2 regions of the Arthrobacter sp. sptzw42 genome follow, and region 2 is predicted to be linked to the other one. Evidence: predicted binding sites of a transcription regulator. Region 2 holds the regulator's gene; the other holds the start of a gene.
The links. The regulator LexA, encoded in region 2, represses DNA repair genes until DNA is damaged. The targets are predictions, from matches to a motif close to TCGAACANNTGTTCGA.
Positions count from the first base shown of each region.

Region 1: AC5RT4_RS06115 (LysM peptidoglycan-binding domain-containing protein) is a predicted target of LexA. The motif match lies at 1,702-1,717, and genes of this name have one in related genera.

Region 1 is NZ_JBNHEX010000004.1:28,860-33,133, forward strand. Features, by position in the region: gene AC5RT4_RS06100 (thioredoxin family protein) at 1-79, opposite strand, end outside; gene AC5RT4_RS06105 (acyl-CoA thioesterase) at 207-752, opposite strand; gene AC5RT4_RS06110 (potassium channel family protein) at 832-1,563, shown strand; gene AC5RT4_RS06115 (LysM peptidoglycan-binding domain-containing protein) at 1,916-2,794, shown strand; gene AC5RT4_RS06120 (CBS domain-containing protein) at 2,957-3,388, opposite strand; tRNA gene AC5RT4_RS06125 (tRNA-Tyr) at 3,574-3,655, opposite strand; gene AC5RT4_RS06130 (hypothetical protein) at 3,845-4,099, opposite strand.
Region 2 is NZ_JBNHEX010000017.1:30,346-34,619, forward strand. Features, by position in the region: gene AC5RT4_RS16605 (ATP-dependent DNA helicase) at 1-1,300, shown strand, start outside; gene lexA (transcriptional repressor LexA) at 1,368-2,099, opposite strand; gene AC5RT4_RS16615 (LysM peptidoglycan-binding domain-containing protein) at 2,465-2,821, shown strand; gene AC5RT4_RS16620 (histidinol-phosphate transaminase) at 2,953-4,071, shown strand; gene hisB (imidazoleglycerol-phosphate dehydratase HisB) at 4,132-4,274, shown strand, end outside.

The sequences.
Region 1 (4,274 bases), on a different contig from region 2:
CCCAGAAGTCCACCAGGACAATGTCATTGCCCTCGATAATCGACGCGAACTGTTCACCTGTGATGTCAACGGTAGCCATGAGTCAACGGTACGCGCGGCCGCCCGGGATGTCGCGGCCGCGGCCGTTTGTTCGCTCCCCGCGTCATTGGGAATAACCGGGCCTGCACAGCGGACCCGGGGAGACCTTGGAGCTCTGCCCGGGAGGGCTAGCCCCAAACGTGCGGCGCAGGCCTCCGGCTTCCCGGCAGTGCGCTGGAAGCTCGCCACTCGTGTACCCAATCCGGAAGCACCAGGTCCGACGGCGGGCCGCCGAACTCCCGCAGGATCTCCTCCTGGCTGACCGGCCTGCCCTTGTGGACCAGGCGGGTGGCGATGTGGGCACGGGCGTAGATCTCGCCGTCGGCTACCATGCGCTGCTCGAAGTAGATGGCCTTAGCGTCCAGGCCGATGATGCGTGTTTCGATGGTGTACTGCTGCCACAGCTGAAGGGACTTCCGGAAGGCGATGGTTTCTGCGGCCACCACCGGGCCCCACCCGCGGCGGCGCATCCGCTTCCAGACTCCGCTTCGCGCCATCAGGTCAAACCGGCCCAGGTCCAGCAGGGAAAGATACATTCCGTTGTTGACGTGCAGGGCGATGTCGATGTCGGTGGGCAGCACCCTGAGCGGAAGCGAGGAACTGTCCCAAACCGTCAGCGGCGGGCGGCGGGAAGAGGTGAAGAGCAGCAGGAGGGTTCGCAGAAGCAGGTGCATTCGATCATGTTACCTACGGGTAATGTCGGGCGGGATCAAGCACGAAGACGCCCGGCCTGACCCACGTAGGATTTCCTGCATGACCCAACATCGCTACCGGGACCTCGCGGACTGGCCGCTCACGGTGACGGCGCTCATCTTCCTGGCGGCGTATGCATGGCAGGTGCTGGGCCGCATCGAAGGCAGTAGCGCCTTCTGGCTTGAGGCTGTCATGTGGGCGACCTGGGGTATCTTTGCCGTGGACTACTTAGTTAACCTGTGGCTGGCGGATGACCGGGGCAGCTGGTTTCTCCGGAACCTGCATGAACTGCTTATTGTGGTGCTGCCGTTCTTCCGGCCGCTGCGCCTGCTCCGGCTGGTGACGCTGCTGTCCGTATTGCACCGCACGCTCGGGGACACGCTGCGGGGACGCGTGGTCACGTATGTGGCAGGGTCTGCGGCGATGCTGGTGTTTGTGGGCGCACTCGCCGTCCTTGACGTGGAACAGACTGTCCCGGATGCCAGGATCACTACCTTTGGAGACGCGTTGTGGTGGGCCATGACCACCATCACCACCGTGGGCTACGGGGACATGTACCCCGTGACACCGATTGGGCGGATGGTCGCAGCCGCCCTCATGATGAGCGGAATTGCCGTCCTGGGTGTGGTGACGGCCTCCATCGCGTCCTGGCTGGTCCAGCGTGTGGAGGACACTGCTGAGGCCGTGGCCGATGCTGAGGCGCCGGTCCGGGCGGAGCTGGCAGAACTCGTGGCGGAACTGGCTGCGCTTCGCCGGGAAGTCGCTGCGCTGAAGGACCAGCCCAGCCGCTAGCACAGGCTGATGCCCGGTAAGTGGGCGGAATCAGACTGAGTATCCGGGGCTGAACGCCCGAGTACCCGGCAAGGATATTCGGGTAATTCCTACTGGTGCCCGCAGGATGCACACTTCCTAGACTCGGGAATCCTAGGACCGAACATGTGCTGGCCTGTTCACCGGGTGGCTTCCGGATGGCAGTGCCTCCTCGCGGAGCTTCCGTATCTTCTGGGTATGCGGACACTCCATCTTGTGCCGACGGCGGCCAGCCTGGAAGGGGACCGCCCCGGCGCATCACACGCGCTCCGTCCCGCCTTCGCTTCGTGCGCCTGCAGCTGCCTGGCTGGACCGAACCCCGATGGGCTATCCCATGAACCAGCCGAAGTTTCAAACCTCCGAACCACCAGGACGCAGTTTCACCACAAACGCTTTCCGCTCCGGCGTGACGGCTGCCCCGCCCACCGTCATGAACAGGCTGTGGGCCGGGATGGCCGCTGCCGCCGTAGTGGCGGCGGTGGGAGTCGGTGCGCTCGCTGCCCCGGCCACGTCACTGCTGCAGGACTCGACTGCGGCTGCCCCCGTTGCCGGGACGCCGGAACCGGCCGCCCGCGTTGACGCGGCTGGCCAGGCTGCGGCCGAAGGCGATTCCTCCGGGACCTCTTCCGGCGACGGGCAGGAGCAGCCGGCCGTTCCCGCGGCCGCACCTGCGGCGGTGCCCCCTGCAATGGAAGCGCAGGCGCCACCTCCTGTTCCGCCCGCTGTCGCCCCCGCGCCAGCCCCTGAGCCGCCAGATCAGACGTTGATTCTTTCCGGTCCAGCCCCTGCAACACCCGAGGGGGCAGCCGCCGTGGCCAGCGCTCCGGCACTGGCCGTGGCGCCGGCACCCGTTGCTCCTGTTCCGGTGGTTCCGGCTGCTCCGGCAATCCGAACCATTTACGTGGTCGGCGCCGGCGGGCAATCCATGGTGGACGCCTGCATCGGCCCCATCCACTACACCCCGAACGACGGCTACTCGCTTTTCATCACCGAACACGACTTCTGCGGGGGCTGGGGGCGCTTCTCCGGAATTGGGGTGGGTGAGACGGTAGAGATCCCGGGCTACGGAACCTACACAGCAACCGCGAGGGGCCAGGTACCCAACCCGGGAACCACCAATGACGTCATCGCAGTGTTCGGTGGTTTCCCGCGGGCCATCCTGCAGACCTGCATTCCGGGGACCAGCCAGATGCTCCTGATCGCACTGAACTAGCCGGGGTGAACTAGCCGGGTTGAAACTGGGCCGACGTCCGGGCCTTTCCGCGGCTGTTGCTTGTCTGGGCTGCGGCAGGGGCGCATGCATGGACATAAAGTAACGCCACGAAGCGAACTCTGTGGCGTTGGTTCTGCGGGACATTCCCTCAGGGAAGCAGGGCTAGGCGTTCATCCGTTTGCGCTCCGAGATGTGCTCCACGAGCTCACCCACACGCTGTTCGGAGTAGTTGCGGGCGATGTCTCCCTGGCTGATGATGCCCACCAACTTGTGGTCCGCGATAACCGGAAGCCGCCGGACCTGGTACTTTTCCATCATTTCGATGGCGGCATCAACATTCGCGTCGGCATCCACCCAGTAGGGCCGGCCAGTGGCCAGGTCACGGGCCATCATTTCGCGGGGATCGCGCCCGGCGGCTACGCACTTGAGCACGATGTCGCGGTCGGTGATCATGCCCCTCAGCTTGCCGTCGTCACCGCAGATCGGCAGCGACCCGCAGTCCAGATCCAGCATCATGAGGGCGGCGTCGGCGAGGGTCTGGTTTTCCTTAATACACTGTGCGTCCGTCGTCATGAATTCACGTACGGCACTCATTGATCCTCCTTTATCGATTTCCTAATCGACGCAGGGCATCGGGCGCATGCGCCGATGCTGTCAGCCTACGCCCGGGGACGGCCCGTGTCGACGGCGGTCGGCTGGTTGTAAAGGCGTGGATGCAGACTCTTTGCGGGACACGGAAAAGCCTCCGGAACCTGGGGTTCCGGAGGCTTTTCCTTGGGTGGCAGATGAGGGATTCGAACCCCCGTAGGCGTTGCCAGCTGATTTACAGTCAGCCCCCTTTGGCCGCTCGGGTAATCTGCCGAACTTCAAAAGAAGATCACCCCCGGCTGCAGTCCGTGGAACGTCCGTTTCCGGGCCGTTCCGCTTCCAGTAACCGCGGGCAAGACAACTTTACAGAACTTCCGCCGAAGAATCGAATCGGCGCACCACGGCCAAAAAAAGCGCGGTTTTAGCGGGTCCATCCTCGAGGTATGGCGGTGGCCGGACGCGTCAGGCTTCACCCAGAATCCGCCCGGCCAGGCGGGCCTCGAACTTCACCGCCTGCTCCTCGGTGATCTGGTTCAGCTGGACGGCGCGGAGAAGGTCCTCTCTGACACCCTCCATCCGGGATGCGGCGTCCGCCACAGGGCTGAAGATAATGGAGGCTGCCACCGCCGCTGCCGCCACGGACGTTGCTGCGGTGGCCACGGCGCCGGCCGCCGCCGAGCTGGTTCGTGTGACATATTGCGCAGCCTTGCGGTGCATCGTGTTCCTTTCGTGCAGCTTTCCAACCCTTTCAACTGTGCCCGGGCCCCCTTCGTTCCCCCGGGGCGTGCGCTGGGAGGGAACTGTGAATACCGCACCCCCAGCGGGAGCATCCGTATTACGCTTGAATCCAGCCCACCAGGCCCCGTCCGCCGACGGGGCTCCCACCAGTGCA
Region 2 (4,274 bases):
CGCGGTGCTGCCCGAATACGACGTCGTTGTGGTTGACGAGGCACACGAACTCCAGGACAGGGTTACCGGCGCCGTTTCGGGGCAGCTCTCGGTGGCCATGGTCCATACCGCAGCTGCGGGAGCGCGCAAGCATACGGCCGTTACCGTGGATGCCCTTAGTGCGGCTGCCGCCAACCTTGAAGCCGCCCTTGCCGGAGTTCCCAATGGACTGCTTCCCAATGGCCTCAACGATGAGCAGCTGGACTGCGTGGACCAGTTGCGTGAAGCCTGCCGCGCCGCACTTTCCGACTCCAAGGGGGACAGCAGCACCACTGCCGACGGCGGGAGGCAACTGGCGCGCTCCCGGCTGATGCTCATCCTGGAACTGTGTGAACGTCTCCTCGCCGCCCGGGAGAACCGGGAAGTGGTCTGGTTTTCCCGCGCCAGTTCCTTTGACCCCCAGCAGGGGTACTCCCAGCCCGACGAAACAGCTCCCGCGCTGATCAATATTGCGCCGCTGTCCGTGGCAGGGCGGCTGCGCGAGGGCCTGTTCGCGAACCACACTGTGGTGCTGACTTCCGCCACCCTGGCAATCGGTTCAGCCTTTGAGCCCGCCGCCGGCGGGCTGGGGCTTGTGGGAGAGGGGGCGCCCAGCTGGACGGGCGTTGATGTGGGATCGCCCTTTGACTATTCCAGGCAGGGAATCCTGTACGTGGCAGGTCACCTGCCCAAGCCCGGCCGCGGAGCATCCCCGGAAGCGCTGGCCGAACTTGAGGCCCTGATCAGGGCATCAAACGGCGGGGCGCTGTGCCTGTTCTCCTCCCGGCGGGCGGCAGAAGAAGCGGCCGATGCGCTGCGGCCCAAGCTGGGAATGACCATCCTGTGCCAAGGCGACTCCACCATGACGGCCCTGGTGAAGCAGTTCGCGGACGAACCTGACACCTGCCTGTTCGGCACGATGTCCCTGTGGCAGGGCGTGGACGTTCCGGGGGGCTCCTGCCGACTGGTGGTCATCGACCGGATTCCCTTCCCCCGGCCCGATGATCCCCTGATGACAGCCCGGTCCCGGGCAGTTGCGCAGGCGGGAGGCAACGGCTTCATGTCAGTTTCGGCCACCCACGCCGCCATCCGGCTCGCACAGGGCGCGGGACGGCTGATCCGGTCAACCGGGGATAAAGGCGTGGTGGCGGTGCTTGATTCCAGGCTGGCCACGGAACGCTACGCCGGATTCCTCCGCGGTGCCCTGCCGCCGTTCTGGTCCACTACGGACAGGAAAACAGCCATGGCGGCGCTGGAGAGGCTGGCCAAGGAAAAGATTTGAGCGCCCCGGCTGACGGGCCGGGGCGCTCATAGCTGGAGGCACAGGTGTGTTCGAACTCCGGGGCCGTTTAAAGCGAGCGGAGCACCGACACTACCTTGCCCATGATGGTGGCGTGGTCGCCAAGGATGGGCTCGTACTGGGTGTTCTGGGGGAGCAGCCAGGTGTGGCCGTCGCGCTGACGGAAAGTCTTAACAGTGGCTTCGTCGTCAAGCAGGGCAGCAACAATATCTCCATTGGCCGCATCTGCCTGGCGGCGGACCACCACCCAGTCGCCGTCGCAGATGGCAGCGTCCACCATGGAATCACCGGCCACCTTGAGCATAAACAGTTCCCCCTGGCCCACGAGCTGGCGGGGGAGCGGCAGGACGTCCTCCACCTGCTGGTCAGCCAGGATGGGACCACCGGCAGCAATCCTGCCCACAAGGGGGACCATGGCTGTGTCCATGGCGGTGGGAAGAACGGTGACGGTGCCGGCCCCCTGAAGGGAAGGGGCAGGCTCCGCCGCCTGCTTGGATGAACCACCGTCGAGGGTAAGGGGCATCAACACTTCCATGGCGCGCGGCCGCTTGGGATCGCGCCGCAGGTAGCCAAGCTTTTCCAGCTGCGAAAGCTGGTGCGTGACGCTGGACAGGCTTGCCAGGCCCACGGTGTCACCGATCTCGCGCATGGACGGCGGATACCCGTTGTCATTGACCGAGCGCTGGATGGTCTCGAGGATCCTTTTCTGCCGCGGCGTCAGGCCCTTGGCGGTCTTCTTCGGTTGGGAGGTTGCCCTGCCCCCGGCGGCTGCTGCTGCCATATTCGCCAATGCCTTTCGGTTGCCCCGGACTCCTGTGGCCCGGACCTGAAGTTCACGCCGGAATTGTCAGACCCTGCTGATCAACTTTCAGAGTGGTTGTTCTTTCTCTCAAAACTAGGCCAGCCACATTGCTTTTTCAAACATCTGTTCTAGCGAGTCTCGACAATGTTCGTTGATAAGTGCTAAAACAGAGGGAGCAAAGTTCGAACATTTGTTCTACTCCGGTCGAAGCCATTCGAAAACAGGCGGCAAGGGCCGCCAAGGCGGCGGCTTCGGAGGGGAATATCGGGCAGCACAGTACGGTCCAGGAGGGCTAAGTCATGTCAGCTACATCTGCTTCGCGGGATTCATTTTCAGTGCACTACTTGTCCGGGCCTGAGGCCAGGCCGGAGGAGGGGCCTGTGCCCCTGCCGCCCCTGCGCCTGACGCGCCGCGGGAAGATCGTCCTGATCGGCATTCCCCTGGTCCTGCTCGCGGCCCTGCTGCTTTCCCTGGCCGGATTCTTCAACTCGCCGGCAAAGGCCTCCGATTCGGCGGCTGACCTGTCCGTTACCCCTGCCGTTACCGTTACCGTCCAGGCAGGGGAATCCTTGTGGGCTATCGCCGGGAGCGTTGCCCCGGAGCGGGATGCGCGTGACGTCGTGGCTGACATCGTCCAACTGAACAACCTGACCGGCGGCGCGGTCTTCCCGGGGCAGCAGTTGTACGTCCCCACCCGGTAGGTGCCGCTCACCCGCCGGCTGCTGGAGGCCAACGCGGACAGGACGTTGATGGCCCGTCGTGAAGGCCGGCTCAGCGCGAACGGGAAGCCGTCACATTTTCCGGCTCCCCGGGCTGGCACTAAACTGTTCAGGTGAATGACCAGCTAGAGCGCCTCAACCGGTTACCCCTCCGCAGCAACCTTCGTGGGCTTACCCCCTACGGCGCACCCCAGCTGGACGTCCCTATCCTCCTCAACGTCAACGAGAACACCCATGGTGTCCCTGAGAACGTACGGGCCGCCATCACCGCCGCCGTTACGGACGCGGCCGCAGGCCTCCACCGTTACCCGGACCGCGAGTTCACGGAGCTGCGCAAGGCTCTGGCGGAATACTTGGGGCATGGCCTGGACGAGTCGAATGTCTGGGCGGCCAACGGCTCCAACGAAGTACTCCAGCAGATTCTCCAGGCTTTCGGTGGTCCCGGCCGCACCGCGCTGGGCTTCCCGCCCACGTACTCCATGTACCCCTTGCTTGCCAGTGGCACGGACACGGAATACATCGTGGGCCAGCGCGCTGACGGCTACGGCCTCAGTGCAGAATCCGCAGCACTTCAAGTGAAGGAGCTGCAGCCCAGCATTGTTTTCCTCTGCTCGCCGAACAACCCTACGGGAACAGGTTTGGGGCTCGATGTGGTGGAGGCCGTCTACGAGGCCGGGCACGCCAGCCAGACCATCGTCATCGTGGACGAGGCGTACCACGAGTTCGCACACGACGGGACGCCGAGCGCCCTGACCCTGCTGCCGGGCCGGGAGCGGCTGATCGTTTCACGGACCATGAGCAAGGCCTTCGCCCTCGCCGGAGCGCGCCTGGGCTACATGGCCGCGGCTCCGGAAGTTGCCGACGCACTGAGGCTGGTGCGCCTGCCGTACCACCTGTCGGCTGTAACCCAGGCAACTGCCCTCGCGGCCCTCCAGCACCGCGAGGCGCTGCTGGCCGATGTTGAAGACATCAAAAAGCAGCGCGACCGTATTGTGGCCGGACTGACGCGGTTGGGCCTCAAGCCGGCGGCCTCCGATTCCAATTTTGTTTTCTTCGGCGGGCTGGAGAATCCCCACCAGGTCTGGCAGGAACTGCTCGATGCGGGCGTCCTGATCCGCGACGTCGGCATCCCCGGCCATCTGCGGGTGACAGCAGGTACTGAGACGGAAACCACAGCCTTCCTTACTTCCCTGGAAGGTATCCTTACCGGCCAGCCAAAGCTTCCGGCCTAGACTTGAAGCAGCGGCGCTGGACGCCCTGAACCACTCCTTCTTCCCAAAGGACACTTGACCATGAGTTCCACAGGATCCAATGCGGCCCGGACCGCACGCATGGAGCGTGCCACGAGTGAATCCTCCGTGCTCGTGGAGATCAACCTGGACGGCACGGGCATCTCGGACATTGATACGTCGGTGCCCTTTTACGACCACATGCT